4 regions of the Desulfitobacterium metallireducens DSM 15288 genome follow, and region 1 is predicted to be linked to each of the others. Evidence: riboswitches for the same ligand, from Rfam matches in the RefSeq annotation. Region 1 holds a riboswitch; each other region holds the start of a gene.
What was found. Region 1 has a riboswitch for cobalamin ahead of DESME_RS05415 (precorrin-6A/cobalt-precorrin-6A reductase). Riboswitches for the same ligand answer to the same signal wherever they lie in the genome.
Positions count from the first base shown of each region.

Region 2: it holds a riboswitch for cobalamin, as region 1 does, so the genes downstream of both, cobT (nicotinate-nucleotide--dimethylbenzimidazole phosphoribosyltransferase) here and DESME_RS05415 (precorrin-6A/cobalt-precorrin-6A reductase) in region 1, are expected to answer to the same signal.
Region 3: it holds a riboswitch for cobalamin, as region 1 does, so the genes downstream of both, DESME_RS03685 (bifunctional cobalt-precorrin-7 (C(5))-methyltransferase/cobalt-precorrin-6B (C(15))-methyltransferase) here and DESME_RS05415 (precorrin-6A/cobalt-precorrin-6A reductase) in region 1, are expected to answer to the same signal.
Region 4: it holds a riboswitch for cobalamin, as region 1 does, so the genes downstream of both, DESME_RS13490 (ABC transporter ATP-binding protein) here and DESME_RS05415 (precorrin-6A/cobalt-precorrin-6A reductase) in region 1, are expected to answer to the same signal.

Region 1 covers NZ_CP007032.1:1,114,888-1,122,710, forward strand. The annotation lists gene DESME_RS05400 (ATP-binding protein) at 1-521, shown strand, start outside; gene DESME_RS05405 (class I SAM-dependent methyltransferase) at 939-1,514, shown strand; gene DESME_RS05410 (NifB/NifX family molybdenum-iron cluster-binding protein) at 1,833-2,189, shown strand; cobalamin riboswitch at 2,277-2,464, shown strand; gene DESME_RS05415 (precorrin-6A/cobalt-precorrin-6A reductase) at 2,584-3,318, shown strand; gene DESME_RS05420 (energy-coupling factor ABC transporter permease) at 3,347-4,111, shown strand; gene DESME_RS05425 (energy-coupling factor ABC transporter substrate-binding protein) at 4,111-4,410, shown strand; gene cbiQ (cobalt ECF transporter T component CbiQ) at 4,403-5,191, shown strand; gene DESME_RS05435 (energy-coupling factor ABC transporter ATP-binding protein) at 5,184-6,044, shown strand; gene DESME_RS05440 (MerR family transcriptional regulator) at 6,071-6,487, shown strand; gene DESME_RS05445 (XdhC family protein) at 6,556-7,572, shown strand; gene DESME_RS05450 (branched-chain amino acid transporter permease) at 7,647-7,823, opposite strand, start outside.
Region 2 covers NZ_CP007032.1:1,739,933-1,747,755, reverse strand. The annotation lists gene DESME_RS08350 (TVP38/TMEM64 family protein) at 1-288, opposite strand, end outside; gene DESME_RS08345 (sensor domain-containing diguanylate cyclase) at 403-2,250, shown strand; gene cobS (adenosylcobinamide-GDP ribazoletransferase) at 2,353-3,129, opposite strand; gene cobU (bifunctional adenosylcobinamide kinase/adenosylcobinamide-phosphate guanylyltransferase) at 3,132-3,746, opposite strand; gene cobT (nicotinate-nucleotide--dimethylbenzimidazole phosphoribosyltransferase) at 4,027-5,157, opposite strand; cobalamin riboswitch at 5,268-5,442, opposite strand; gene DESME_RS08325 (hypothetical protein) at 5,629-5,865, shown strand; gene DESME_RS08320 (ATP-binding protein) at 6,033-7,460, shown strand; gene DESME_RS08315 (Nramp family divalent metal transporter) at 7,542-7,823, opposite strand, start outside.
Region 3 covers NZ_CP007032.1:764,889-772,711, reverse strand. The annotation lists gene cobK (precorrin-6A reductase) at 1-465, opposite strand, end outside; gene cobJ (precorrin-3B C(17)-methyltransferase) at 462-1,151, opposite strand; gene DESME_RS03700 (cobalt-precorrin 5A hydrolase) at 1,178-2,296, opposite strand; gene cobM (precorrin-4 C(11)-methyltransferase) at 2,293-3,072, opposite strand; gene cobI (precorrin-2 C(20)-methyltransferase) at 3,104-3,799, opposite strand; gene DESME_RS03685 (bifunctional cobalt-precorrin-7 (C(5))-methyltransferase/cobalt-precorrin-6B (C(15))-methyltransferase) at 3,864-5,099, opposite strand; cobalamin riboswitch at 5,240-5,417, opposite strand; gene cbiD (cobalt-precorrin-5B (C(1))-methyltransferase CbiD) at 5,488-6,585, opposite strand; gene DESME_RS15565 (YmaF family protein) at 6,800-7,126, shown strand; gene DESME_RS03675 (MerR family transcriptional regulator) at 7,308-7,823, shown strand, end outside.
Region 4 covers NZ_CP007032.1:2,773,485-2,781,307, reverse strand. The annotation lists gene DESME_RS13500 (hypothetical protein) at 1-423, opposite strand, end outside; gene DESME_RS13495 (energy-coupling factor transporter transmembrane component T family protein) at 456-1,193, opposite strand; gene DESME_RS13490 (ABC transporter ATP-binding protein) at 1,180-2,700, opposite strand; cobalamin riboswitch at 2,820-2,993, opposite strand; gene DESME_RS13485 (acetate uptake transporter family protein) at 3,244-3,840, shown strand; gene DESME_RS13480 (DUF1646 family protein) at 4,003-5,034, shown strand; gene DESME_RS15460 (polysaccharide deacetylase family protein) at 5,051-6,475, opposite strand; gene DESME_RS15455 (DUF5667 domain-containing protein) at 6,706-7,794, shown strand.

The sequences.
Region 1 (7,823 bases):
TTGGAGATCTGCTTGAGCTATCCAGGCTTCAGTCCGGAAAAATCTCAATTCATCAGGAAGAGATCTACCTTCCAGGCCTTATTTCCGATGTCATTAAGAGTCTGCAAACATTGGCCGATAAAAAAGAAATCCAAATCGTTTATCAAGGGTTGCCCAATGTTCCTGTCCTTAATGGGGATTATGATCGTTTAAGACAATTATTCGTGATTTTTATTGACAATGCGGTGAAATATTCTCATACTTCAACAGTGATAACAGTTGAACTAAACGTAATAAAAGATAGTACACTCCAAGTCAAGATTAAGGATCAAGGTTATGGAATTCCTCAAGAAGAACTGCCTTATGTGTGGGATCGCTTTTATAAAGCAGATAAGTCGCGTCAAAGTAAGGGCACAGGACTTGGGTTGGCTATTGCTAAACACTTAGTTCAGCTTCATCAGGGTCAGGTATTCATGACCAGTGAAGAGGGGAAAGGTACAACCGTTACAGTACAACTTCCTTTAAATATTTGTGCAGATTAGTGTATGGATTTGACACAGACAAGGGTAAAAGTTATGATATTCGTATATACCCCCTGCGGGTAATAATGATGAAATAAGATAAATACGGGAAACGGGTGAAATAAACAGATGATCAGCGTCACTGAAAAGGCTGCGAAAAAGCTTAAAGAACTTATCGCGAAAAAACCAAATTCACAAAATACGGTGATAAGGGTTTCTTTCGGGGGATTTGGCTGAGGCGGTCCTAATTTTAGCTTAACTCTGGATGAGTTAAATCAAGAAAGCGATAAAGTTGTTGAATGTAAAGGAATTAGAGTGGCATATATTTCCTCCATTGAAGAGTATATTGATAATGCTATTATTGATTATTCTAACTTTTTCTTAAATCGCGGCTTTTATATTAAAGGGTCAGGACTATCGTCTTGCTAGGAGGTAATAATGAGTCATAAATTTGATCCAGCTCATAAAGATAAACTTAAAGCCGAATGGCGAATAAAGGCCATACCCCCAGTGCAAACCTTACAAAGATTAGGGCTAGTTGCTGAAGATAGTGTAGCTGATATTGGTTGTGGAATTGGATTTTTTGCGATTCCAGCAGCTAAAATCGTTGATTCATTGAATATAATTTATGCGTTGGATACATCAGTAGAAATGCTCGCTGAGGTTGAAAAAAGGATGAGGGAGGAAGAGCTTTCCAATGTCATTCCGATAAAAAGTGAAGAGTATAATTTTAAACTTTCTTCTGAATCAGTAAGTTTTGCGCTTTTGGTTACAGTTCTTCATGAGATTGAAAACAAGGAACGATTTCTTCAGGAAGCCCGTCGAATTCTGAAACCTGCTGGGAGAATAGCCATCATAGATTGGGAGAAAAAGCCGACTGAGATGGGCCCGCCGCTTAACCACCGTCTCAGTTTAGAAGAAGTCGAGGAGCTTTTGATGATGACCGATTTTGAAGTCAATCAGGAACACCATTTTACCGAAGCATTTTATGGCCTAGTTGCTGTAAAAAAATAAGAGATTTTAGAGCTAGATATAATATCTTTTGTGGTAATAAAGCATGATGATTCGCTTTTTACCTTGTAAACTTCAATAAGAATATTGAACACATTTCAACCAGAATATTTAATTAGATTAAAAGCGGATGGAGGTAAAGAAGCAATAGAAGATGGCTATAGTTTTATCAATTCATATTAGTGACAAAAGGGGACCCTAAAAAATGATGTTGCAGAAGTCAAAGTCCTTGAAGGTTGAGGACTTGAGGGGGATGCACACGGGGGAAACTAGTCATTGAAAATAAATAATAAGAACAAAATAAAATTGGAGGGTTTCACAATGAAAAAAATAGCAATTCCAACTAATGGTGAGGTTTTAGATGCCCATTTCGGCAGAGCTTTAGCATTCACAGTCTTTGAAATCGAAGGAAATGAAGCGCGTAAAGTAGAGGTTCTCAGCGCTACTGGCCTGCAGCATCAACATGAAGGACTTGCAAGTATGTTTAAACGTGATGGGGTAAATGTCCTCGTCTGCGGAGGTATTGGTGGGGGTATGATCAATGGTCTTAATGCTGTAGGTCTGGAAGTAGTTACAGGAGCTTCGGGAAATGTGGTTGATGTGGCGAATTCGTATGCCAAGGGGAATCTTGTGAGTACCGGGTCTGTCTGTCATGAACATGAACACGAACACCATTAAGAATAAGAACCAGGTAAAGTAAAGATTGAGAATATCTTTCAGAAAAATCTATACAAACAATCTTTTTTGATGCTATAATTAGTAAGAATTAAATATCTGGACATGAGTGATTTTTCCTGAGGGAAAAATTTAAAAGGGAAGTTAGTGCAAGCTAACGCGGTACCCGCCACTGTAAGAGGGAGTTAACTTACATAGTGTCACTGGGGATATACCTGGGAAGACGTAAGTTGATGAAGATCTTGAGCCAGGAGACCTGCTCATACCAAACATTACGACTACCTACGGGATGTTAGGAAGGTGAATGCTTGTGTCTGCGGTTTTCGTACCGGATACTAGTTATGAACTCTGAACCCTTCTGTTGGTGAAGGGTTTTTTTTATTGGAGGTAAACACGAATGTTCATTCTTTTGGGAGAAACGGCTGCAGCACGTGAGATCAGTGAACATCTTAATAACAAGAGGATTGAGTATAAACGAATTCAAACCTGGTCAGAGAAGTCTAGTACGCAAATACCTACGGCCATTCTTGATGCCAGCCATCCTTCCTGTGGTGCTAAGTTTACCTCGTTGGGTAAATGGTGCGAACACCAAGGAATCCCCTTTCTGCGGCTGGAAAGACCTGAGACTCAGCTTCCGACCAACTCCTTAATTTCTTCAGTACATAATTGGGAGGAAGCCTTGCTTCATTTGGAACAATGCGTCGAGACACTTTACCAAGCGAAAGGTCGACCGGTTACGATTTTTGCGACGACAGGGAGCCATCAACTCGAAAGTATGGTGAATAGTTCTTTTGCCAGCCATGTTCGTTTCGTTGTGCGTGTTCTTCCTGAAGGGCGCATCGTACAGAAATGCCAGGATATGGGCATCCACCCTAAAAATATTGTTGCGATCCAAGGTCCCTTCTCAAAAGAGCTAAATCGGGTATTATTTAAGTCTTATGGAGCAGATATCATTTTAACACGAGATAGTGGTTCTGCCGGTGGGACGGATACCAAAATATTAGCTGCCTTAGAACTGGGGTTAAAAGTTGTACTTCTAAGGAAGACCAAAATAAGCGGAGGATTGACCATGAATAATGTTAATGAATTACTGGATTGGGTAGATAAGTATCAACAAGCGGAATCTACCTAAGGGAATAGAAAATGAGGAGGTTATCAGAATGAAAAAAAGCATATTACTTGCCTTAGTTTACTGTTTATCCGTATTTGCCCTCTTTCCTGATAACGCCTATGCCATGCATATCGCTGAAGGATTTTTGCCCATGAAGTGGGCTGCATTCTGGTGGATTGTCATTCTCCCTTTTCTGATGGCGGGGTTACGTTCGATCAACAAAACGGTGAAAGATAATGCTAACCTTAAAATGCTGCTGGCGATGGCAGGGGCCTTTGCTTTCGTTCTTTCGGCCTTGAAAATTCCATCAGTCACGGGCAGTAGTTCACACCCAACAGGTGTAGGCTTAGGAGCTATTCTTTTTGGACCTGCTGCAATGAGTGTGCTCGGGGTAATCGTTTTAATCTTTCAGGCTGTTCTCTTAGCTCATGGCGGCTTGACTACACTCGGAGCGAACACCTTTTCCATGGCAATAGTTGGACCTTTTGTTTCTTATGGGATCTATAGAGGCCTTCAAAAGTTGGGCGTTTCAAGAAGCATTTGTGTTTTCTTAGCCACAGCTTTGGGTGATCTTGGTACTTATATAACGACTTCTCTCCAGTTAGCTTTTGCTTTTCCATCTACTCAGGGCGGTGTAATGGCTTCGGCCACTAAATTTATGGGCATTTTTGCTGTAACTCAGATTCCTCTGGCGGTTAGTGAGGGTTTGCTTACAGTCTTAGTATTTAATCTCTTGACTAAATACAGTAGTAAGGAGTTAAAGCAACTTGCGATTTTCAGCACCCCAAAAGATTTAGAACTTGAGGTGAAATAATGAAATCTATTATGAAAAATATTTTATTGATAGTTCTCGTTGTTGTCTTAGTGGCTATCCCATTATTCATGGTTAAAGGAGAATTCACAGGAGCAGATAGTCAAGCTACAGATGCCATCATGAGTATTGAGCCTAATTACAAGCCTTGGTTTAATTCAATTTATACGCCGTCGAGTGGTGAGGTTGAGTCATTCTTGTTTGCACTGCAAGCGGCAATGGGGAGTGGAATTGTTTGCTTCTATCTGGGTTATAAAAAAGGGCAACATAAGAAGTCTCATGAAGAAGCTTATCATGATTAATATTGATCAATATGTTTATGCGAACAAACTTTTAACAATTCATCCTGCTGAGAAATCTTTTTTGGCTATGGCGACCATGGTTGTCTGTTTAATTTCAACCTCAATCTATACACCAATAATGGCTTTGACTTTAATGGCTGGATTAATTATCTTTAAGGCGGATATTCCTGCTAAGTTCTTTGGACATTTGATGCTGATCCCCATTGCATTTTTAGTAATGGGGGAACTCACCCTGGCGATTTCAATCTCCGATCATGCTGAAGGTTTCTTGTATCATTTTGTTGTAGGCGATATTCTTATAGGGGTTACAGCTACAGATTTAGACAAGGCTGTTCTGCTTTTGAGCAAATCGCTAGGTTCTGTTTCTTGTCTCTATTTCCTTGCTCTCACGACACCGATGCTTGAAATTACTTCCGTACTTCGTAAACTAAAGGTGCCTGCTCTTTTCCTTGAATTGATGAGTCTTATTTACAGGTTGATCTTCGTTCTATTGGATTCGGCTGCAACGATTCGGACTTCACAGAGTTCACGGCTAGGATATGTGAATTGGAACAGCTCTTTTCGTTCAACGAGTCAGTTATTTTATGCTTTATTAATAAAATCTTTTCAACGTTCTCAGGCGCTTGCGACTGCTCTGGAGGCCCGCTGTTATCAAGGGGACATCAGGGTTTTAGAGAAAGAATTTCCATGCTCGGTGCGTAATTATATAATTATCAGCATTATCGAAGTTTCTCTGATTTTGCTCAATTTCTACATTGGAGGAGGCAAGCTTTTTGGTTGAAACGATTTTAGAAGCAGAAGATATAGAATACACGTATACTGACGGAACAAAAGCGTTAAGAAAAGTCAATATGGTGGTGCGCTGTGGCGAAAAAATAGCAGTGCTTGGCTCAAACGGAGCAGGGAAATCGACGTTGTTTTTACATTTTAATGCTATTCTTCAACCAGAAAGAGGATGTATCCGTTTTCATGGCCGGAAACTTTCTTATAAAAAAGATGAGATCATGGAATTACGTCGCAAGATTGGTATCGTTTTTCAAGATCCGGATAATCAATTGTTTTCTGCGAGTGTCCTACAGGAAGTTTCTTTTGGCCCGATGAACTTAGGTTTGTCAGAGGCTGAAGTGCGCAACTGTGTAGAGAAGGCTCTTCGAGCCACAGAAATTAGCGACCTCATTGATAGGCCGACACATATACTGAGCTTTGGACAAAAGAAAAGGGTCTCCATCGCCGATATCTTGGCAATGGAACCTGAAGTGATCATTTTTGATGAGCCAACAGCCTGGCTGGATCCTAGGCATGCCCGAGAATTCATGCAACTCCTTGATGAACTGAGTCAACAAGGGAAGACAATCATTATTTCTACGCACGATGTGGATTTGGCGTATTCTTGGGCTGATCGAATATTTGTTATGAAACAAGGACAGGTGCTTACGGATGGAAAGCCAGAAGAGGTGTTTTGCCAACAAGAAGTGATCAGTAGTGCTGATCTTAATCGGCCTTGGCTAGTAGAAACTCATGATGAATTTATTCGTTTGGGGTTATTACCGTCGAGTACTTGTTTACCTAGAAATAAAGAGGAATTATATGAAAGCCTGGCTCGGCCGTGTTATAATGTATTCAGACACTTCTGAACAAGGATAGAGCGTGTGGTGATTTTATGTTAGATGAAGAAAAAGGGGTATATTCTATAGGTACTGTTGCCGAGTTGATTAGCGAACATCCAGAGACCTTAAGAGTCTGGGAAAAAAATGACCTAATTCGACCGGATCGGGCAAATTATCAAAGGAAATACTCCAATAATGATTTATTAAGGTTGAAATTTATAAAATACTTGATGGATCAAAAGGGTTTAAATATAGCTGGAGTAAAGCAACTCACATCAATGTATGCATGTTGGTACAAGCGAAATTGTAAGGGCGGGGCAATGAAGAATAGCACAGTCATGGTTAATGAGTCTAAGCCTTGTTGGAAGCTAGAAAAAACCTATTGTCTTGTCGCAAGTGATAAGAGTGAACTGTGTAATTCCTGTGAAATGTATAAGAATTGCTCGGATTGCAATGGCTGTAGATCTTAAATCTTAAGCATAACATCAATAAGATTATTGATGTTATGCTTAAGAAATTTTAGAGAAGGGTGATTTTTGTGGATGAACTGATCCTTCGGTCGATATTAAAAAATCAGGATAAACAAAAATCGGTACTTGCAACTATTGTCCATACAGAGGGATCTACACCTCGCGAACCGGGTACCCAAATGTTGATTATGGAAAATGGCCAAACATTAGGGACTGTTGGGGGAGGAAGTGTAGAAAAGCATATCTATCAAAGGGCCCAGGCACTGATGACAGTTGATAGTCAAGTTCAAGTGGAAATACAGCATTGGAAAATTAACGATGAGCCAGGTCATGATGAATTTCCAAGTTGTGGTGGTAATCTGGATGTCTTGCTGGAGCTTATTAAAGAGCAGGATATATGGCAATTGGTTTACAATTTACAAATAAATTCTAAAGCAGTGTTGATAACCGCCTTATTCCCCACTTATCAGAAGAGTCTTGTGGATCTTGAAGGAAATTTCCTCGGGGGTTCACAAACAAATTTCGAGTGCTCTCCTCAAGAACTGCAAAAGTTAATCACCAGTAAGCGTGCTGAAGTTTTGGAGAACAATGAAAAACAAAGATGGTTGGTTGAACCTATCTTAAAAAAAGAACGCCTACTTATCTTAGGAGCTGGTCATGTGGCAAAAGAAGTTGCTCAATATGCCAAGTCCTTGGATTTTGAAATAACGGTAATCGATGATCGGATAGATTTCGCCAAGACCAAATTTTTTCCGGGAGCGTATCAGGTTTTATGCAGCGATTTTGTGCAGGGAATTCAAAATTATCGACCGAACGACGACACCTATGTAGTGATTGCGTCATGGAGTCATCAGACAGATGCGGATTGTGTCAGAGAGGTTTTGAAGTTTGAAGCCAAATATGTAGGAATGCTAGGCAGTACTAAAAAAGTAGCAACTATTGTTAATAAATTGAATGAGGAAAATTACTTAACACAAAATATAGCTCGTTTACGAGCACCGATTGGCTTAGATATCGGTGCCCAGACTCCTTCTGAAATAGCGCTCAGTATTTTGGCGGAGATCATTTCTGTTCGGAGAAAATAAAAAAGCGAGGTCCAGTTTAGTTCATCATAAAATCTGGACCTCGCTTTTTTATAATATCCTAAGGCTACTAGGAGCTATGTAAATACAAACTGAACTAGAGCCATGTAAAGTAGAGTTCCTCCTCCAATACTCAGGAGAACGTTATTTTTCCAAAGGTGAACCAGGACAATGCAGGCAATGGCAATCCCTTCGGGAAGACCATAAGGGGTAGAAATAAGAGACACGTTTTTTAAGCAGTAAATAATCAGTAA
Region 2 (7,823 bases), 630 kb from region 1:
TCCAAAGCCGAGCATCGAACCAAGAAGACTTCCCATTAGAGAAAGAGCAAAACCTATCTTCCACCCGAAGAGGAGGGTATTCATCCCTGCAAGAAGGGCAAAAGGAATGAAGGGAAAAAGCATTTGCACAGATAATACAAGAAGATCAAGCATAATTCCTTTCCAACCGAGTTGTAGAATTAGGTTTTGGAGATCCTGAGGATGCTGGAGTTTGGGATAAAGAAAAAGGATTAAGATCATCGAGAGAATAAGAGTTAAAAAAGACGCTTTTTTCTGCGGTGTAAACATCGTTAATTTTCTCCCCTACACATACTTTAGCAAAAGTATAGCTGATCTCAATTCAATGTACAACGGAGTGTGAAAAGAATAAGTTTTTAATCAATTCCCTGTAGTGAGTTTTTTATGATAAAATATTGGGAGAAGTGTGGAGAACGTAAGGGTGTGGAATCTGTGTTCGAACAAAAAATCCAAGAATATATGCCGATACTTCAGCACCTTTTATCTGCTATATGCGAAAAAGAGCATGAATGGATTGTTACAAACCGTAAGAAAGTACTCTATACAAGTCCAGGTGCATTTATTGAAACTGGAATATTTCAAGGGATGTCAACGGAAGAACTTCCCTGGTTTAAAGAAATTCTTTACAAAAAAGACAGAGTAGTCATAAAAAAGCAGGGTTGGCGGGCGGACAGTGAGAAACGGGGTCTAATTGTTGGGGTTCCGTTATTAGATGAATCTGCTGAAGTCCAAGGTGCCTGTTTCTCTATAACAGAGTTTCACGATAAAATACGGGCTAACGATGTTTTAAATCTTGCGCAGGATATGGCCCGTGAGGAAGACCAGTTTGCGGCTTTAAAGATTGTGACGCGTCGGGTTTTAGATCTTTTCCAAGTTTCGATGGTTGGGGTATGGCTTTGGACAGAGGGAGAATATGGAGTGGTTTCCGTCAGTACCTCTAGTGAAGAACTACGATCCTATGTGGAAAACAAGCTCCCTCCTGAATTTGGATTGGATTGGGTTAATCATTTCTCTAAGACGGAAAAAAATGAGCAGCATCAACTTATTCGGTATAATCTTGATCAGCTTAACGAAGCTTGGGTTAAGCCTCTTAAAGAGTTTGGACTTGTAACACTTGTGAGTATACCGCTTAACCATTTTGGTCAAACATTGGGACAGATCGTTCTTTTTACCCAAGAACGAGAGAATATTGACAATGAAAATATTTACTGGTTACGGCAAATTGTTCCGTTCGTCTCTTCCTTTGTCTATGAACAACAGCTGAGAATGGCGGCTTTAGAACGAGAACAGGCTTTGACCTTACTGCTGCGAGGCACGGAAATTCTTGTCCAAGCCGATACAGAGGAGCAACTTCTCACAGAAGCCGGTGAAATGGCAATGGAAATCCTCTTTCTTCCGGGGGGTTTTTTCTTCCTATATGAACAGGGAGAATGGATAATTCGTGCTCCCTTTGGGCGGTTGAAACAAGCAGAATGGGCATGGAAAGATTGGGTATGGAAACAAATGGAACGAGATAAGTATGATCGTTTTACCAATCCACATGCGGTGTCACATTTCTTGGAGGTTGGGGATAATCCTGAGCACTGGCGTAAGATTCTTATCCAACCGATTGTCAACCATAGCGGGCTTATGGGTGAACTTTGGTTAATGGATGATTTAGAATGGGTGACAGAACAACGTCAGGAGATTGTATCAGCTTATGTTCGAGATGTTGGAGTTGCCTTAGATGCGATTCGCCAGCGCGATGAGTTATCCCATCTAGCCTCTACGGATCGACTTACTGGAATATTGAACCGTCAAGGGTTTGATCATCGGATTCGTGAGGAAATGGCAGGAACACTTCGCCGCCAATCTTCTTTCTTGCTTTTGATTCTTGATCTTGATTTCTTTAAGCGTCTCAATGATACCCAAGGTCACCCTGCAGGAGATTTGGCCTTAAAGACGTTAGCTCAAAATCTGTGTGCTTCTGTTCGAGAATCTGATATTGTTTCTAGGACTGGAGGAGATGAATTTACGGTTGTTTTGACGGATTTGCACTTCTCACCGGAAGCCCGGAAGGTTATTGAACGAATGAAAGGAAACCTTGGTCTTAAACAGTTTGGGCTTGACGTAAGTATTGGTGTCGTTGAATTTCCTGCGGAAGGGCGGAATTACGAAGAATTGTACCGTCTGGCAGATCAACGTCTTTATATTGGAAAAAATATGGGCAAAGGGCAGATCGTTTTTCATTAAAAGAAGCCGTTATTTTGAAGTTCCTCATTGTTGAGGAGCTCAAGATAACGGCTTCTTTACTCATTATTTTGAACTTAGATAGCTGAAATATTAGATCTAGGTTTACCTAAAGAAGGGGATTACGCCGATTAAAAAAAGTATCTCTGAGAGTTCAATGCTGGCCCCGTATAGATCTCCGGTTAATCCGCCCAAAAGGCGTGCGACTTTCTTTGAAAAGTAGTAAATAAAGAGAATGGAGAAGAGAAAACCAATCAAACCAGCCAAACCTAAAAGATAAACGGTCAGAGCCAAGCATATTAAGCCTTCTATAGTAAAAAATAAGGGCTTTTGAAGTGAACTTTCGTGAAACCCTTGCCCGAGTCCTTCTTCGCGAGCATAGGGATAAAAGAGAATTCCAAACATAAAAACCCAACGTGATAGTATCGGCATGATAAGTAGGGTTAAAATAGGTGCAAAATGAGTGGAAAAGGACACGAGGGGAACGCTTTCTTGAAGAAGTCCTGCTACGAGTGTGAATTTGAGGAGGAGAAGGGCGCTTGCGCTTAAAGCACCAAACGATCCAACTCGGCTGTCTTTCATGATTTCAAGCATTTTTTCAGGGGTCCGAGCTGACCAGAGGGCATCCATGCTATCCATGAAGCCATCCATATGAATGCCGCCTGTTAAAATTAATTCTTCAATAATCAAGGCAGTAGCAACAACAAGGGGGGGATAAAAGTTTAGCAAAAGGAGAGCACTTAAGCTCAAAATAACGCCAAGCAGCAGACCGACGATCGGATAATAACGCTGACTAGCAGTAAATTCTTCTTGGGAGACGTCTGTTGGTGCGGGGAAAGGGAGGCGTGTCAAAAAGGTTGCAGCAATTATAAATCCACGCATAATTAATGATGCTCCTGTCGTGGTTTTAAAGAATCTAGAAGTTCCTGCCCTGATTGTTTAACTTCAAGGGGGTAACCTGAAACGACCCAGAAGACTTTATCAGCTTTGTGAGCAAGTAGCTGGTTGCCTCGTCCTGCTAAATCCCGGTAAGAGCGGGACATCGGATTATCAGGGACGATTCCTTGTCCCACTTCATTTGTTACCATAATGACCTGCGGAGTTATTTCCTGGGCCAGGGTTGCAGCTTTTCGAACTTGGTCGAGTATTTTTTCCTCTGCTTCGGGAGTTAAGGTATCGGGGTAATGGGAATCTGAAGAAGAGCTCAAGGACTTAAGCATGAGATTAGAAAGCCAGATTGTCACGCAATCCAGCAGGATAACTGCATTTTCACTGCGGATTCCTTCCAACACTGAAGGAATATCGAACGGTTCTTCAATGAGTTCCCAGTTGCTGGGGCGTTGCTGTTGGTGTTTTTGGACTCGCCATGCCATTTCCTTATCGAAGACTTGCGCTGTAGCAATATAGATAACGGGTCGACCGGGGTGGGCAGCGAGTTGTTCAGCAAAGGTGCTTTTACCGCTGCGTGCTCCGCCGGTGATAAGTATGAAGTTAGACATTAGAGTGTTCTGCCTCCTTAGGTTGGGTTATCATCTCCACTTCCGAGTGCACCCTCTATCCGGCCGAGGTGCTTGAAGTTTTATGAGTATAAATATTCTTTTAAATTTCTATTTCACCTGCTTTTTGTTCTTAGTAGTCTTTTCCTTTATCTTGGTTTTTACTTAGAACTATTAAAGCGTACTTATCGATGGAGAGCTGACCTCGTTAGCAATGTTGATTCTGAGGTCAGCTCTTTATCATTATTTTTGTGTTGTATCAGTTATTAAGCGAAGTATTAGATTAAAAGTCTCCTGTGGTGACGCCAGCTGATTCGAAGGTTGCCATTTCATCAGCGATTTTGAGGGCAGCTTCTACCATTGGAAACATGAGGGCGGCGCCTGTTCCTTCACCAAGTCTCATGTGGAAATCAAGTCGAGGTTGGAGGCCGAGTTGTTTTAGGGCTAAACGGTGGCCCTGTTCTTCTGAGTTATGAGAGGAGATCATATAGCGGGCAGAGATGGGGGCAAGTTGTGCAGCTGTAAGTGCAGCAGCTGAGGAGATAATGCCATCAAGGATGATGGGGATATGTTGATAAGCAGCTTCGAGAATCGCTCCAGTTAGGGCGGCAATTTCAAGGCCTCCAATTTTGGAGAGGGTATCAATAGGGTCAGAGGGGTCAGGTTGATTGACTTCGATGGCTCGTTTAATGACATCTTGTTTATGTTTTAGGGCCTCATCGCTGACTCCTGTGCCGCGCCCGGTCACTTCTTCCACGGAGTGGCCGGTAAAGACTGAGACTAGGGCAGCACTCGGAGTGGTATTGCCGATACCTACTTCACCCGTTGCTAAGAGATTGACGCCAGAGTCGACTGTTTTAGCTGCAATCTGTGCACCAGTAAGCAGCGCGAGTAGTGCTTCTTGACGGGTCATAGCAGGGCCTTCAGCTATATTATTGGTCCCATTCTTAACGCGATTGACCATCAGTTCGGGGGGGTCTAAGGGGGCAGCAATTCCGATGTCAGTTGCGATGACTTTAGCGCCACCGTATTCGGCAAGGACATTGATACCTGCACCTCCTTCGAGGTAACTATAGAACATTTGAGCAGTCACTTCTTGGGGAGCAGCACTGACTCCTTCTGTTACAACACCATGATCTCCGCCCATGAGGAGGACAGCTTTTCCTTCAATTTTCGGTTGTGAGGTGCGGAAGATTCCCGCAAGTTGTTGGCCAATATCCTCTAAGACGCCTAGGCTTCTGGTAGGTTTAATTTTTACATCTAAGCGTTGTTGCATGGCTGAGATAGATTCCTGATCGAGCTTTTCAATTCCACTCGTAAGCTCTTTTAAGGCGGACTCAAGGGCTTGTTCGTCCGCTTCTTTGAGATTATTGTTTAGACCATGAAAATTCCTACTCGTCCTTTTTGTTGTCATTTTAAATCTCCTCCATTTAGTTTTTATTTTTTGTAAAAAATAAAGTCCCGCCACAATTTTTATTGTGGTCGGGACTTTTCCGTCATCGCCGCCGCTTTCCAATACCCCGGAAAGACTTTTCTTCTTAGGCAGGTCTCCTGGCTTAGACTCAAGCACCCTGACGCTCCTTCCCAGCAAATGCCAGTGGATTAGCGAGGGCTCATCTTTACAGTGGTGGGTCCGCACCGGATTAACACCGGTTTCCCTATTCTCCCCGTGAGGGGCACCTAAGAATAATACAATTAAATTTACCTTAAGATTACCAAAGATTCGGAAAAAGTCAAGTATAAAATATGGGTCTAATAGATGATACAGGAGCTTGTAACCATTGTCCAAATCTAACATAGTCTATAGTAGAACGGAGAAGTGAGATGAAATTGAGCACTTGGTCCAGGAATATTTCACTGTAAGGGTAATAAAGGGGGAGATTTAATGAGCGAAGAATGTACGAAATTACCGGGAAGCTTAATACGCATTAATATTCCAGGAGGAGCTGTCATTAATCTTTTAGACTTGCTGGAAGTGGCTTCACCAGATGGAATTTGTATAACTGTTCGTAGTCCAAGACTTGGTGAAGAGCATACGGCGGATGATGAAACGGATTCTACGCGCGGTTCACTTGTTGATATGGTGAAGAAGGCTAAAGCTGTGATTGATGTTCTCAATTGAAAAGCAAAATGGAACCGGAGGGTGAGTAAGCTCACCCTTTTTATCATGCGTGGAAAATTGTGAATTGAGTAAGGTAAGAAACATAAATCTATGATATAATACAGCTAGTAAAAAATAGAGTGGGGTGGCATTGTACTACAACACTTTAATCGAAGGAGTTTATATATATGAAACGGGGAGAATTGAGACAATCGGAAACATTGAAATATGAGGATTTAAAGGATAGATGCTTAAATGGGACAGCACAAACCCAAAAATACGCTTATCTATTAGAGGGTTTAATCATTTATAGATCACTGCGTGAAGATCCAGTCGTAAAGAGCTTACAGAACGTATTCACTTCATTAACTCAAGAGAAGGTTGATTGGGGTCAAGTTTATCGAAACTATCATACATTTTGTGCACTAGCAACTGAAGAGAATTGGCCGGAATATTTATGGGATCTTGTCCTAGAAGCGGACAATGTTTTTTCGCGTCAAGCTGGTTTTAAAGCGTGGGGAAGTTTAGATCTCGGACTTAAAAATCTCGTTATTCATGATGTAAAGGCAGTCCAGAAGATCGCTTCTCTTCAACCAGAACAACTACAACGAATGGTTTGTGGAAGAATGGATATAGAAGCTGAATTGGGAACTAACTCAGGGGTAGAGTGGCTCGGAAGGATGGAACAATGGCCTTTATGGGCTCCCCAAGTAGGTGAGATTCATCAGGATCCTAGCCGTGCAGGACAGTTTTTAGAAAAAATGCGTAATGAAGTTAAAGCAGTTTTACGCGCAGACGATGACGAAAAGGCGGTTCAAGAGTTAGCCTCTTTCTATCAAAAAATTGGCTCCGGTCTAATGGCAACAGGATTGGCCTTTAAATGGGACGGGAATGCTAAACTTCTCGTTACGGTAACTCCAGATCCAATCCGAAAAGAACAGTTAATCGGCCAAGAGCGAGAACAGGGCATTCTTTTAGAAAACACGAATTTCTTCCTTTCAAGATACCCAGCCAACAATGTAATTCTTTATGGAAACAGGGGAACGGGTAAATCATCTCTCGTCAAGGCTCTTCTTCAGGAATATTGTGATCAGGGGCTAAGATTAGTGGAACTTTCCAAGCAAGATTTAACCGACTTTCCTTTGATTATTCGTTTTCTCGCGCCTCAACCTCAAAAGTTTATTCTCTTTATCGATGATCTTTCGTTTGAGGAAACGGAGTTAGCCTATAAATCGTTGAAGACCGTTTTAGAGGGAGGCTTGGAAAAGCGTCCTGATAATGTTCTTATTTACGCGACCTCGAATCGTCGCCATCTTATCCGTGAAAACTTCTCCGAGCGTCAAGGCGATGAGATTAATGTCCGTGATACTATGGATGAAAAACTTTCGTTAGCGGATCGTTTCGGGATCACGATTACGTTCCCCTCACCAGACCAGGAGGAATTCTTGCGGATTGTGGAAGAATTGGCTGTGCAGGAAGGATTAGCACTCGAAAAAGCGCAACTTCGCCAGCAAGCCCTCCGCTGGGTCATGATGCATAATGCGCGTTCAGGTCGTACCGCTCGGCAATTTATTGACTATTTAGCGGCTCAACAGAAGATCAATTTGAAGAAGTAAAAGGTAACTTAAATATAAAAATTTAGAATGAAATTAACTGATAATCTTTAACTAAGAAAAGTGTGGTAACCCACACTTTTCTTAGTTAAAGAGGGTTAGGTAGACCAAAACAGCATTGAGTGAGACAATGAGCGTCACGATAATGATTCCCATAACATTGGTCAGTTTTTTATTCGCCATTTCGCCCATCACCGATTTTCGACTTGTAATTACAAGAAGCGGGATAATCGCGGCCGGAAGGGCGAAACTTAAAGTGACTTGGCTCAGAATTAGGATTTTCATGGGATTGAGTCCGATCCAGAGCAGAATCATCGCGGGGATCATCGTAATAATTCGACGAATGTTAACCGGAATATCCAAACC
Region 3 (7,823 bases), 350 kb from region 1:
AATGAAGATTTCTTGCTCTATAAATCCTGGGACTTGAAGCCAATCTTTTAAATTCTTGCTTCCTGTACTTAAGAAAATTCGGCGCCCTAGGCGGGAAGCTAACTTACCTGCTTCCTCTAAGCCATCAGCCCAATGAATAAGTGGGGAATCACCTGTATGGATTCTTGGCCTCTCCCACCGGAGATAAGGAATTCCGGCTTGCTCGCACACCTTCTGCGCAAGCTCATGCATCTTCTCTGCATAAGGATGGGTTGCATCAATCAAGGCCATAATTAAATTTTGCTTTAAAAGACTAAAAAGTTCTTCTTCATCCAAGGCCCCAAAGCGTGTCTGTAAACCTTGGGATTCTGCAATCTCTGCCCCATATTCCGTAAGCGTTGAAACCCAAACCTGATGACCACGAGACTCGAGCTCGCTTGCCAAGCCCCGACCATCCTCTGTCCCGGCAAGAACGAGGAGGTTCATAGAATATACCCTCGCGGAGTGACCATATAGGAACCGATTACCCGCGTTTGGGAGCTTCCAATGATCACCGTAGTCAGCATATCAATCGGCAAACGTGTAAACTCCTCTAAAGTAGAAATCGTGACTTGGGGTAACTCTCCCCGCAATGCCTCGCGAACGATCCCCACGGGAGTCTCAGGTGAGCGAATCTCCAAAAGGAGTTTGCGAATCTCTTCAATCTGGCCTTGCCGCCCCTTACTTTTGGGGTTATAGATGGCTAGCACAAAATCGCCTTCAGCCGCCAAGCGAGCCCGCTTAAGAATGACCTCCAAAGGGGTGAGTAGGTCACTTAAGCTGATCACTGCAAAATCATGCATCAAAGGCGCTCCCAATTGGGAAGCCGCAGCATTAGCCGCTGTCACCCCTGGAATTATCTCTAGAGGCAGATCTAAACACCCTGCTTCTTGCAAACATTCAATCAAAATTCCAGCCATCCCGTATATCCCCGCATCACCACTACTGACCAGTGCGACGGAATGTCCATCTAGGGCTAATTTCACAACTTCCCGGCATCGATCAATTTCCTGACGCATGCCAGTAGATACAACAGTTTTATCCCCAATTAATGGGCGCACAAGGTTTATGTAGGTAATATAACCGGCAACGGTATCGACTTCCTCCCAGACTTTTTGGGCACGTACCGTCATATGTTCAGAACTCCCTGGTCCGATTCCTACGACAAAAATCTTTCCATACTGATCGCGACCGTGACTCCGCTTTGTTTCTGCTTGGGAAGAATCAATTCTCCATGTCTCGTCCCCAATAGACTGGCTGCTTCGCATACTCCATCCACTCCAATCTTCTCTTTTACAAACTCTGATTGAGACAATCTCCGTTGTTCCACAAGGGTCTGAATCTCAGTAGCCGAAAACGTTTGAAACGGAACGCCCATCTCGTAAGCCGCTTCAATTATCCCGGCTTCCTGTTGTTTAAGATCAATACTAAATATCCCTGAGACGCTCTGCTCAGAAGCACCAATTATAGATAATGATTCCTGTATAGCCTCTAAAACATTTTCTTTACTAATTCCTCGACGACTTCCCACCCCTACGCTTAGCGCTTTGGGAACAAAAGTAATCCATGGTAGATTACCGTTTGAATGAGATTTATGAAAGGGAGTAACCCAAATCTGAGCACTCTCTTTTTCATCTTCATCGACAAAAATATAATGTTCATCCTTCTTTAACGTATGCTCTAATGACAAACCGATCTCTAACCAAACCTTAAGACATCCTGTATCTAAAAGGCAACGATTAGCATGTTTCAAGCCGCTTACAGGCTTAACCGCCCATCCCAGTCTCCGTGCATATTCATCAGGGGCAATCAAGCCCTGAACATCAGTTGCTGTCGTAATCACCGGTTTCGCCTTAATCTGATCAGCAAGCGCTTTGGCCCAAGCATTAGCCCCTCCAAGATGACCAGAGAGCAAAGAAATCACAAACTGGCCCTTCTCGTCCAGGACAAGGACTGCTGGATCACGATCTTTGCTTTGGATTAAAGGCGCAATCTGCCGAACCACAATTCCCGTTGCCATAACAAAAATCAGCAAAACCGATTTCTTCCATAATTCCGGTAAAATATCTGCCAGTCGTTCAAACGTGTGGGGCTCTTCAGCTTCTAGAAGGCAATCCGGTTTAGAAGTTAGGCATTTCTGATGAATCCATAATTCCATCATCTCCGGGCTAACCTCATATTCCTGAAAACTCCTCATAATTTTCTCGCCCATAGTCCATGCCTGATTCGTAAGGACAATCACAGCAATTGGACCCCTCAAGTTTTCACCGAGCTTCATGACTTCTGACCAAGCCGGTATTCATGGCTGAATTCTGGGTCATAGAGTTTGGATCTCAAGCCTTGGTGAGAATTAAGGAAGTCTCCCACCAAAATTTGAGCCTGTTTTCGAATTCCTGCTTGCTTAACTTTCTCTTCGATCGTTGCCAAGGTTCCAATAACTTTTTGTTCATCCTCCCAGCTTGCCCGGTAAACTACTGCAACAGGTGTTTCGGGAGCATAGCCTGTTAATAATTCCTGAACCACACGGCTCATATCTTGCACACTGAGGAAAATCGCCATACTTGCCTGATGTTTAGCAAGCTCTGCTAAGCTTTCTTTTTCGGGTACAGGCGTGCGCCCCGCCAAACGGGTGAGTATCACGGTCTGACTGACTTCAGGAAGCGTAAACTCTCTTTTTACCGAAGCTGCTGCTGCGAAAACTGAGCTCACTCCAGGAATCACGGAATAAGAAATTCCCCGTTGCTCAAGAGGTTCCATCTGCTCCTGAATCGCTCCGTAAACACTCGGATCCCCCGTATGAAGTCTTACCACGGTTTCTCCGTGCTCTACTCCTTCAATCATGATGCGCAGGGTATCTTCTAAAGTTAAGCCTGCACTATCGTATAACGGAATTCCTTCCCGACAATAATTCAAAATCACTGGATTGACGAGAGAGCCTGCATAGATTACCCGATCCGCTGTTTCAAGAACTCTCTTGCCTTTAAGCGTTAGCAGTTCAGGATCACCAGGTCCTGCTCCTACAAAAATGACTTGACCTTTATTACGCTCAACCACACTATCCCCTCCAATGCAAATTTTCTGGATATCACACTGACCTGTTAATCAACACAAGACTTAAATAATCGACTTTTCCTGCTTCCTCCTGCTCAGTGAGTTCACGAATTTCTTCACCAGCTTGTCCTACTCGAGTTGCCAAAACTGCCTTTCCCCCACTTTCGTGGAGATCCTTCAGGACCTCTGGCAGATTGCGTGAAACCTTCATTACCACCAGATTCGGAATTTCGGGATATTTATCAACCCCTTCAATCCCTGGCAAAACAAGAAGCGGTTCATCTCCGGTAGCTAGCGGCTGATTCACTTTAGCCGCTGCAGCAGCCATAGCCATGATTCCCGGAACAGTTTCAATTTGCTCTGAAGGCAGTTCTTCTTTTAAAAGGTTTAAAAGGTAGGTGTATGTACTATAGAAAGAGGGGTCCCCTAAAGTCAAAAAAGCAACCGATTTTCCAGAATGCAGAGCATATAAAATTTGTGTAGCCGCATTTCGCCAAGCTACCTGGAGAATTGCTTCATCTGACGTCATTGGCATTTCTAATTCCATCAGTTGAATATCCGACGGACAGTGCCCTTTAGCAATCTCCCAGGCCACACTCTCCCGATCCATCCGGGATTTTGGCACAGCAACAACGTCAACCTGTTTAAGCACTTCAACCGCTTTTACCGTGATCAGTTGAGGATCGCCTGGTCCAACTCCAATTCCGTAAAATTTACCTTCTATTGTCATATATTTCTCTCCTTCCATTTGTTACATGCTGAGATATCTTAGAGACGTTCAGCCATACGCTTGCTTACTCTAATTGCCTTTTCCTTGCGTTCAAAATAAAGACAGGATTCATGGCTTGAGCCATATGAAAATCCTTAATCCCCTTCCAGCGGACTGCCTGAATTGAGATCACATCAATCTCCTCAAAATCCTGCTGTTGGAGTAGCTCCAACCCCCGCCCCACAGTCTCCAGGGTAACTGCCGTTAAAACAACTCTTCCACCAGATCGCAGTGGCGCCTTTTCTAAAATTTCTTTGAGTTGGCCATGACTTCCTCCAATCAAACACACGTCAACTTGAGGAACTTTTTCAAAGGCCTGAGGAGCTGTACCCCGGACGAGTTGTAAGTTGGGAATCCCAAATTTCGTTTGATTTAACAAAATAAGTTCTTGAGCTTCATTATCTTCTTCTACGGCAAAAACCCATCCTCGCCGTGCTAACTGAGCTGCCTCAATACTTAAACTACCCGTCCCTGCTCCCACATCTAAGACCTTATCATTCTCCTGAATCTTAGCTTTAGCAAGAACCTGAACCCGAATTTCCTCTTTTGTTAAAGGTACTTTACCACGAATAAACTCTTCATCAGGAATTCCCAAGCCCGCATTTTCCAAAGTTTGAGTGTTCTCTAGATTGTCTCCTTCTTTTAATGAAGGAGGATAGAGAAGGACGATTGCATGATTATACGTTTTTTTCTCTTGTGCCAGCATTTGTGCGTCAGTGGTAACCCATTCCTCTTCTGGATAACTTAGAAGATTTCCCAATGATATTTTTAAATTTATCCCATATCCATCATAATAGGCAGCAACTTTCTGAGGGGTATTTTCTCCACCTGTTAATATGGCTAAAGGCTTTTGAAACGTTAATGGCAAACGGTTCAGTGGCCTACCATGAACGCTGTGTAATTCAGCTTCTTGCCATGGCAAACCAGCTCGTGCAAAGGCAAACTGCATGGAGCTTATTCCGGGATAAACGCTAATCTCCGTTTTGGGAAACTCACGCTTTAACATTGGAAGAAAGCTATAAAATCCAGGATCTCCTGACACCAAAACACCCACTTGCTTCTTTTCAGTTAAAGCCAAGCGTATTTCTTGGATAGTCTCACTCAATTTTCCAGACAAAATGATGCAATCACCCGGGAAATTAGGAAAAAGTTCGAGTGCACGCTTTCCTCCAAATAATACTTCGCAGGATGCAACAATTTGGTCAATTACAGGCGGTAACCATTCCCTGCTCCCCGGTCCGATCCCAATGACTTTTATCATTCCACAACCTCCGCTATGTTGTAAATTCTTCCCTATATCTGAATATTCTAACATAATGTAAAATAAAAAAGATGAGTCTCGACCGACTCATCATGGTTTATTTGCTTGCGCATACTAAACTCATCCCCTATCGCTCGTAGGTTAAGTAAATGCTCAAGGCAGGTCTCCTGGCTTCAAGTCGATGCTCCCTTCCCCTTCCCAGTTTCCCAGTGGGTATATCGAAAGGAACTCCTTGTTTCACAGTGGCGGGACCGCGCCGGAATTACACCGGCTTCCCTTTTCATCCTCCGAAGAGGAACCTTGATTTCTAATTATTCATTTCATTCTTGTCTCTGATAATTCTAGAGATATTGCCAAAATCCCTTTAATTAGATTAAAAAGCTTAAAATTAAAATTCATATTCGTGGGGCCACTGCCATTTTGACTGAATCCATTGTTGGGCTGTATCGTCCCATCCAATGAAACTTCCATCTAATAAAGTAAGCACCGTTCCCACCTTCACCTTTTCCTGAACATGTTCCATTGCACGCCGGCTCACTAAAGCGGCAATTTCATGGATTAGATCTTGTTCACCCAAGGAAATTAGCTCTGTTGCCGCTCCTTCTGCTGTAGGAAATTCAGCGATACTCCTTAACTGCTCCAAAGAGATCCCATGAAGTGCAGCATGAGCCACTAAAATCTCCATTCGTGCATCTGCGACATGGTTATGAGTATGAAAAATTCCTCCCGCAACTTTTAAAAGCTTCCCGATATGGCCTAATAAAATCACATTCTTAATTTTGCGATAAGCAGCTTCCTCCAAAATAAAGCCGACGAAATTACTCATCTGAATTACAGCTTCTGCTGGTATTTTTAATTTCTCAGTTGCTGTCCTAAATCCATAATGACCCGGTGTCAAAATGATCGTTTGATGTCCATAAGCGATCGCTTGATCCAGTTCCGGTAAAATCGAATTCTTAAAAGCCTCTTCTGACATAGGCCGAACAATTCCCGTAGTTCCTAAAATAGAGATTCCCCCAACAATACCTAGTCTTGGATTTAAGGTATGCTGAGCTATGCGCTCACCCTCAGGCGCTTCGATAATCACTTCAATTTCTTCTTCAGGAAATACCTCACGGATGGCTTTTCGAATCATCTGTTGAGGAACCGGATTGATCGCACTTTCGCCAGTTGGTACTTGGAGCCCTTTTTTAGTAACAATGCCGACTCCTTTACCCCCACGAATGTGAATTTCTCCTTGATTAGACAGAACCCGTACTTTAGCTTGAATCTCTAAGCCATGGGTTACATCAGGATCATCCCCAGCATCTTTTATAATCCCAGCATTACCCCAAACACTTTCTTTTTCCACCCATTTAAGAGGAAGATTTAAGCGTTCTCCACTCGGCAACGGGATTTCAACAGTTATTTGTTTTAGTTCATTTTTAAGTTGAAGGCAAGCAGCCTTTGCCGCACCGGCAGCACAGCTTCCTGTGGTATACCCCATCCGCCATTCATGAGAATCCTTATCTTTATGACTCAAACTCTTCCTTCCGCCTTCCTCTAAAGAATAAGTCTCTTTCTTATTTTATACTCTATTATTTTAGGAGAAGTTCGGCAAATTTACTCCATCTTCCTTCACGATATTTAAAAGATCTGCCAAGTTTCACCCTTGTACTTAAATATGCATAAGCTATGAATATGAAGGCGAGGTGAATCTAATGGTTTCGTCTGACTATCATATTCATTCTTTTGGAGCACGCACATCCTGTGCTAACGGTCATATTCACTGGATGTGCGGAGTAACTGGGCCTAGTGTTTCAATGGGTCCTTCTCATGTTCATTACTACGATGGAATAACTTCCTTCGATCAGGGTCATGTCCACTGCTTTAGAGGCTGTACCGGACCAAGTATACCTTACCCTGGGGGCGGGCACGTTCATTCTATGAATGGATGTACGAGTATCGATCATTATCATTCACACCATTACGGGTCTTATACAGGGAACGAGGAATCTTCAAGGTTATTCCAAAGTAAAGTACTCTAAATTCGTTAAACTCATTAGAAAGCTAAATTTCAACTCGTAAAAACTAGGACAATGCTAAGCTTCCGACTGGCATAAGTCCTAGTTGTTCTTATGGAAATGAATATTTTATTTAGGCAATTATTTTCCTCTTTACCTTGACGCAGCGTGAAGGTGTATAGTCATCTTGTCAGGAGGTCATCACATGGAATACACAGTACAAAAGTTAGCACAGATAGCAGGTATCAGCACTCGTACCTTACGGTATTATGATGAAATTGGAATTCTCAAACCGGCAAGAATCAGCTCGTCAGGGTATCGCATTTATGGCCAAGCTGAAATCAATCGATTACAACAGGTCCTATTTTATCGAGAGCTGGGTGTGAATTTAGACAACATCAAAAATATCGTAACCGCACCTTCCTTTGACAGCACAAAGGCGCTGGTAGAACACCGTGAGAAGCTTCTTGAAAAAAGGAAGCAATTAGATGTCTTAATTGCCAATGTTGACAAAACCATTGCACAATCGGAAGGGAGAATTATTATGTCCGATAAAGAAAAGTTTGAAGGCTTTAAACAAAAACTTGTAGAGGACAACGAAGCTAAGTACGGCCAAGAAATCCGTGAGAAATATGGTGATAACACGGTTAATGCATCTAATCAACAGGTGTTAGGGATGTCCCCAGAGCAATATGAAAAGGTCACAAAACTAGCTGAAGAT
Region 4 (7,823 bases), 1.5 Mb from region 1:
CCAGTCCAGATGAATGACATAAATCAACCCGACCATCACGCACAAGTTACCCGTTACATTACATCCGATCTGAGCTAATATATGGTGACTTAATTTCTCCATGGAAAGCTTTCGTTCAATTAAGGAGTAAGAAATGGAGCCAATGGTATTAGCGAAGAGGAAGAAAAAGGCGAGTGGGGAATAGGCCGTTGCCATGGCGACAATGGCTTCCAATAATCCAGCAATAATACCCGCTGGTTGTTTATACATTAAAATGATGAGGCCGGTAAAGAAAGACCAAGCAGTTCCATTTAAAAGTAAGAGGGTCGGGTCTAAAATACCGTCGATCCGTCCTGTGACCTGCATTGAAATCAGGAAGACGATCCCGACGATGACGGAGCCAACTAAGGCTCTAGTGTCTGTTCTCAATAATTTTTTCTCCATTGAATTTTCCTCCTTAGATTTTGGTGAATCATTTATATTAATGGAAATACCCTATTTACGAGGTCGAGGGTAATTACCAATATCATGCTTATGATTAAGGCGATATCGTAAGGTTTAATCGCTATACTGGAAGAAAAGGTTCGGTTTTTGCTCCGTCCATAGCCCCTTAGCTCCATGGCTAGAGCCGTTTCTGTCGAGCGTCGGACGGCGCGATATAAAAAAGGCAGGAAGGTTGGAATAAGGGCTCTGATCTTGTCCCAAACACTGTTCATGGGAAGACCGCGAGTTCGCTGGCTATCGATTATGGACACATATTCTTCTTTCATGAGGGGGATGAACCGGGCGCCCAGTCCCACCAGCATAGCAAAGCGATAGGGGATTTTGAATTTCATCAGCATTAAGGTAAAGTCTTGAGGTGAGGATGACGTGAAAAATTGCATACTGGCAAAAACAATAATCGAGGCCTTGAGTAGGCCGGTGATTGCAAGGGGTACGGCTTCGCTGTAGATTGTAATGAGTCCCCATTGGTAGATGATTTCGCCTTCCCGGCAGAAGATCAACTGAAGAATCAGAGTCTGAAATCCCAAGAGCAACAGGATGCCAATCATGACTTTATACTGTTTTAAAGAACCGGTTATGAGAAGAGAAGCGGTAAGGCAGACCCCGAAAACAAGGCCTAACTGAACAAGGGTTCCACTGCTCAGTGAGAAATAGATCAGGAGAGCATACCAAAGCAGCTTTGTCCGGGGATCGAGCTTAGAAAGTTCCATTCTGAGCCTCCTTGAAGGAAATAAGCGGATGAAAATTCAGGCCTATCGCTTGAAGTTCAGCAAGATGTTCGTCAAGATCACGTGTTGCAATATCGAGTTGAAGTCTATGGTTATGCATCGCCACTAAGCGGTTAGAATACGTGCTAGCCATGCTCAAATCATGAGTAATTAATAGTATGGTTTTGCCTTTTTGGGATAAATCGAAGAGTTTGTCCATAATCCGATAGCCCTGGTTTTCGTCAAGACCCGAAGTCGGTTCATCAGCGATGATGAAATCTGGATCGCTGACGAGAACAGAGGTGAGGGCTAAAAGCTGGCGCTGACCTCGGCTTAAGCGTTGGGGATGCATTTTTTTATACTTTAGCAGCCCCAAAAATTCTAGAGACTCCTCAATTTTTTGATCCCTTATTTCCTGAGCTTCACCTCTTAACTTGAGTGAAAATCCAACCTCTTCTTCCAATGTACTGGCAAAGATTTGAAAGTCGGGGTTTTGAAAGAGGAAGCCAGCGTTCTGAGTAAACCGTTTAAGCTCACCCTGAGAAGGCTTTAACAGACCGACCAGTAATTTAGCTAAGGTTGATTTCCCTGAACCGTTTAAACCAATGACCGCTAAAAAATCACCCTTATGAATTTTTAGATTGAGGTCTTTACAACCTAATAAATTGTCTTTGTAATGGTAGGAGACATGGTTCATTTGAGCAATTATATCTGGAGGGCCGACGCGTTGCGGGGTGGGAGTACTGGCAGTACTGCTAGCGTTGGCAGAGATAGATTGTAATTTTCCTTCTCGATGGAGGATTTGATCTTGGTAATATGATTCAGGCGAATACTGTTTGATAATTTCACCGTCTTGAAGATATAAGACTCTGTTGGCATAGTTAAGGACTTCCTCGATTCGATCCATGACCAGAATAATCGTGAGCTTCTGGGTTTTATTTAAGAGACTCAGTCGCTGATAAAGCTCGAAGCGACCCTGAGGATCGAGCTCGGCGGTTGGTTGGTCAAGAATCAAAAGCGGTGCCTGGAGGGCTAAAACACTGGCTAAAACGACACGTTGGGCCTGCCCGCCGGAAAGAGATGCGGTCTGTCTCCTTTCATAACCTGCTAGACCTACAAATTCCAAAGTACGTTTTACCGTTTTGTTGATCTGCTCAAGGGGAATTTCCAGGTTGCCAAGACCGAAGGCTACGTCGTCATAGACCTCCTGACTAATCAATTGATTCTGTGGTTCTTGCATCATATAGCCAACATAATCGGACATTTTGTTGAGGGGGAGGTCCTTGACATCTTGACCGAGGAGGGTGATTTTACCGGTTAACTCCGCGTTATGAAAATGCGGGATGGCCCCTGTAATGGAGTGCAGTAAGACCGATTTTCCTGAGGCAACATCGCCGGTAATGACGAGGAAATCTCCTTGATATATTTCCAAATCGATGTTTTGGAGAGCTGGTTTTTCTGCCTGCGGAAATATGAGTTTTTCGATCTTGATTTTGGCAATCGTTTTCATAGCAATACACCTCAAAAAGTAAGATAGAAGATAAGAGATAGAAGTATAAAAGATAAAAGATAGTTAGAATATAAAAAAGTTCTAGCTTAATCAAAAAGCTAGAACTTTACCATTGTCCTTTTGGCGATATTTTATAGGCAGGTCTCCTGACTTATAGACTCCGATGTACGCCTTCCCGGTTATCCCAGTGGCTAATGCACATTTTCATCATCTAATTACAGTGGTGGGTCCGTCCAGGAATTCAACCTGGTTCCCTATTGTCCCTTGCGGGCACCTATTAAATATGATGTTCAATTGAGACCATATTAAATTGATTTGTAAATTTTGTCAATAGATCATTTATTAAAAAATTTTCAAAGGCAACTATAAAGTATTGAAAATTTAGAAAATTAAATATATTATGTATTTATATTCGCCCATCCTAGAGGCGACTGACATATAAGAAGGAGGTGATTATCAAACTCACTTGAATACTTCCCCTGAATAATCCCTTTAGAAAAACGAGATTAGTTAATGGAGAGGCATGAGAAGGAGGACGTTTAAATGTCAGAGAAAAAGGAATGGGCAAATCCTGCACCTGCAGGTCTCGTAGCGCTTGCTGTAGCATGTTTTATCTTTTACGCACTATTAAGCGGTAAAGTAACGGTAGGGGCCTTACCCTTGATGGGGGCCTGGCTGTTAGGTGGCTTTTTTATTCAGATTGTCGTTGGAATTATTGAACTTAAAGAAGGAAACAGCACTGGGGGTAATGTTTTTACATTTTTCTCTGCGTTCTTCATGTTGACGGGTTCAATTGAATTTTTTATTAAATATTTTGCTGCCGCTAACCAATGGGCAATTCCTCTCGATACTCATGTTGATGGATGGGCATGGTTATGTCTTGCCTTAGTTCTTCTGTTATGGTGTCCTGCTTACTTCAAGGGCACCAGCATTATGGCTACAGCGGTAGTTGTTTTAGAAATAGGCATTATTTTCATTGCTTTGATGGATATAGGCTTACTCGGTGGAAGCTTCAAACCTATTGCAGCTTATGCGTTGCTCATGACGGGCATCTTAGGAATTTATCTCTCTTCGGCAATGGTTCTCAATACTGCCTATGGGAAAACGATTCTACCTATTACGGGTCCATGGATAAAATAGTATAGAAAAAGTCCCTGCCCGATGTTAAAACCATCAGGCAGGGACTTTTTTGGCATTTTTAGGTGGATTTTTATGTACAGCAAATTCAGAATTAAGTGATATAATTAGGGTGTGCTGAAGAGGGGTTTTCAGTAGATGAATGATGTATAGGAGAGGTTGTTTTTGGCAGAAAATCTTATGTATGGCGGATTGGGACTGATTATCTTACTTGTTTTGGTTTTGCCGTTTACCATAAAAAAAGTGGAGCAGAACCTGGAATTTTTTCTATTTGTGATGGGTCTTTTGTCCGTTCTGATCTCACAGCAAATGACGCTGGAATTATTCAAGAAGGCCTTGGAAGAACCGATTATGATTACGGCCGCAGTTCTTGGTTTCGGTATAATTTTTAAAATCTTTAAAACAAAGATCAATCATATGATCCAAAGCGTTCAACGCCATGTACCAGCACGGTTATTGATGTTTTTAATCGTCCTTATCTTAGGATTGATGTCAAGTGTAATTACGGCGATTATTGCGGCTTTGCTTTTGGTCGAAATTGTCAACAATCTGAAGTTGGATCGCACCAGTGAAGTTGCTCTCGTGATTATTAGTTGTTTTGCGATTGGCTTAGGGGCTGCTTTAACGCCGATTGGAGAACCGCTAGCGACAATCGTCATTTCCAAACTTCATGCCGACTTCTGGTACTTATTCCGTAATTTTGGAGAACTCATCGTTCCGGCGATTATCGCGCTGGGTCTGTTTGCTGCCTTTTTCATTCGTACGGAACAGGAGCCTTTGGGTTTAGAAAGTTTACAAGAAGAGGAAAGCTACAAAGAAGTCGTTTTACGTGCCTTGAAAATCTACCTTTTTGTGATGGCTTTAACCTTTTTGGGGACAGGGCTCAAACCGATCATCGATCGATTTATTCTGGGTTTACCCAGTCAGATTCTGTACTGGATTAATATGATTTCGGCTATTTTAGATAATGCGACTTTAGCGGCAGCGGAGATCAGTGATAAGATGTCTCTTGATCAGATTATGGCTATTTTGCTCGGACTCTTAATCAGTGGCGGTATGCTCATTCCGGGGAATATTCCTAATATTATTGCGGCGAGTAAATTGAATATCCAGAGTAAAGAGTGGGCAAGGTTGGGTGTTCCTGTCGGACTTGTGATTATGGTCGCTTTTTATGGGATTATTTTTTATCTGATATAAGGGACTAAGGCAAACCTTAGTATTGAGGATTTGTTATGCGACGTTCAAGTTCGGGAATTCCCATGTTGGCATAACAATAAATTCGTTGGAGCGCATACGGATTGGATTCTGGGTCAGCCCAGCCTCGGGCAGTTGTGAAGCCTGCTAGATAACCATCCTCTTGAGTCAGTTTCATTACATGAGAATCGTATCCCCCAAAGGGATAGGCGATGTATTTGAGAGGGTATCCCAGAAGGCTTTCGAGGATGGCACGCGAATTTTTTAACTCTTCTGTTGTAGTTTCAGCGCTGACTTCTGATAAATTGGTATGATTCTCTGAATGACCACCGATTGTCCATCCCGCAGCTTGCAATTGTTGGAGCTGATCGGAGGTTAAAAAACCTTCTCCGTCAATATAGCTTGATACCATAAAGACGGTTCCGGGGAAATGATATCTTTGCATAATGGGAAAGGCATTGGTGAAATTATCGCGATAGCCATCGTCAAAAGTGATGGCAATGGGTTTATCGGGGAGTGAACCTTTGTTATAGAAGGCATTATAGAGCTGATCGAGAGTGATGACGTGATATCCGTTTTGCGATAAGTACTCCATCTGTTTCTCAAATTCTGTGGGGGGCATGCGCAATTCGTTGCCAGGCTCGTCCATAACGGAATGATAATAGAGAACGGGGACTCGGGTTGTTGTTCCTTGAGAAGTCATTGAGGAAAACGTTTCTGGGGAAATCTTCGAGGGAGGATTTTGCAGTAAAGCTTGAAACTGTGGATCGTCTTTTACAGGGTCAAAGTCTTTTTCCTCTTGAGCAGCTTCGCAAATATCCGGTTCGAGCGCAAGAGCGGGCTTTAAATATTCAATGACTTTTCCGACATTTCCTTGCCTGCCGTAGATACTGGCAATGCCGTAATAACTCCAGACATCTTTGGAATCTAGCTTAAGTGCCTCATGGTAACTATCAATCGCCTCAGTCCAGTGACCGGCCAGTTCGTGGGCTAAGCCTAAGTTAAAATGGGCATATACAAAATCGGGTTTCAGCTCAAGGGCTTGTTTAATCAAGACAATTCCCTCGTTTGTGCGGCCCTGAAAAGCGTAAGTTGCTCCTTTGCCATTTAAAGCTTGATAGCAGTTTGGGTCTAAAGTTAAGGCTTCATTAAAGAGGTCTAAGGCAGAAACAAACTGCCGCTCATAATAGAGTTTAAGCCCTTGGTCATATAGACTGAGGGCTTTTTTCTGATTTTCGGTAAAGGCTGGAGGAGTTGATGGGTCCGTAGAGGGTTGCGCAGTGGAAATTGAAGCGCTAGTTTCTTGTACGTCGGTTGATTGTGCTTCTACAGAGATGGCTGAAGAGGGATCGTTTTTAAAGAAGGATCCGCTTACAAATTTTAGGGTAACGACAATACTGAGTAGCGCTATTAGCGTTATTAACAGGAATGACTTCTTTTTCACGAGGATTCCTCCGGTTCAAATGTAATCAATTGCACTAATTGTATGATAATTTAATTTCCCTCATTTTGTCAAAATAAGTTAGGATATTATGGGATAGTCCAAAGGTCCTGTTTGGTTAGGCTTATTCTCCCGATTTGCGAAAATAGGGTATTTTTAGTCATTTTATAGTTCTATAATGACATCATAAAGGAAAAGTGTAATAAAGTGTTATTTAAAAGGAAGTGGCTAAGATGAAAAAAATTAAGGCTTTAGCATTTGCATTATCGTTATCCCTTTGTACGCTCCCTCTGAGTGCTCCATTAGCTTTGGCCGTAGATGGTACAGCTACGACAGGGACTACAGGTACAACAGCGACTACGGATACGACAAGCACCACGGGTGCGACAGATACGACCAGTAGCACGGGCCTTGACCCAGTGGTTGATGCGAACGGAGACATCGTGGACCCGGGGACTCTCCCTGATTCTCCTTTTTATTGGCTAACCGAACTAATCGCTAAGCTTCAAGTGATATTAACAACCGATCCTGCGGCAAAGGCACAGCTCTTAGAGAAGCAATCCTTAGAAAAAATGGCTGAAGCTGAGATCATGATTGAGAGCGGAGATACTGAAAAGGCGCAAACAGCCATGGAGGGTTATACGCAAAAGTTAACTGAAGCCCAAGCTTTTTTAAACGATCTTACGGCAACGGATTCAGAAACAGCTCAGAAACTTGAGTTAGCCCTGAGTCAATCCCATGCTCAAAATATTCAAACGTTAGGGGGTCTCTTAGATAAACTGCCTCCTCAGGCCTCGGAAAAAGTCGCTCTTAACATTGTTCGGTCCATGGAAAAGAGTATCGCCAAGATGGAGAAGAAAGATCAAATCGAACTTGCTAGAGAGCTGAGAAAAGCGACTAAAAATGTCGAGACGAGCGAATTAACGCAAGAAGAACAAGATTCTTTGGATGAACTTCAGAATAGTCTTGAATCTGACGCCGTAAATTCAGCGGAGCCTGTCACAGTGGCAACGGATACATCAGTAGCCACCATGTCGGTAACGGATAATAGCAAAGCGAATGCGAATGGTCAGCTAAAACAAGCGGAACCTAAAGAAAAAACTGAGCTTGTTGAACAAGAAAAACTTGAAGAGCAAAATGACGGAGTGGAAGTAGAAAATAAACAGTTAGAACAGAATCAAAAGGAAGTAGAACAAAAGCAACCCGAACAAAAACAAGTCGCTCCGAAGGAAAATAACGGACAAGGGCGAGAAAATGCGGCCTCAAAGGGGAAAAATCAAAATTCTGGTAAAGCACAAGAAAGCGAAGACAACGAACGTTAAACAACGGTAAGCAAAAAGCTCGACCAAAA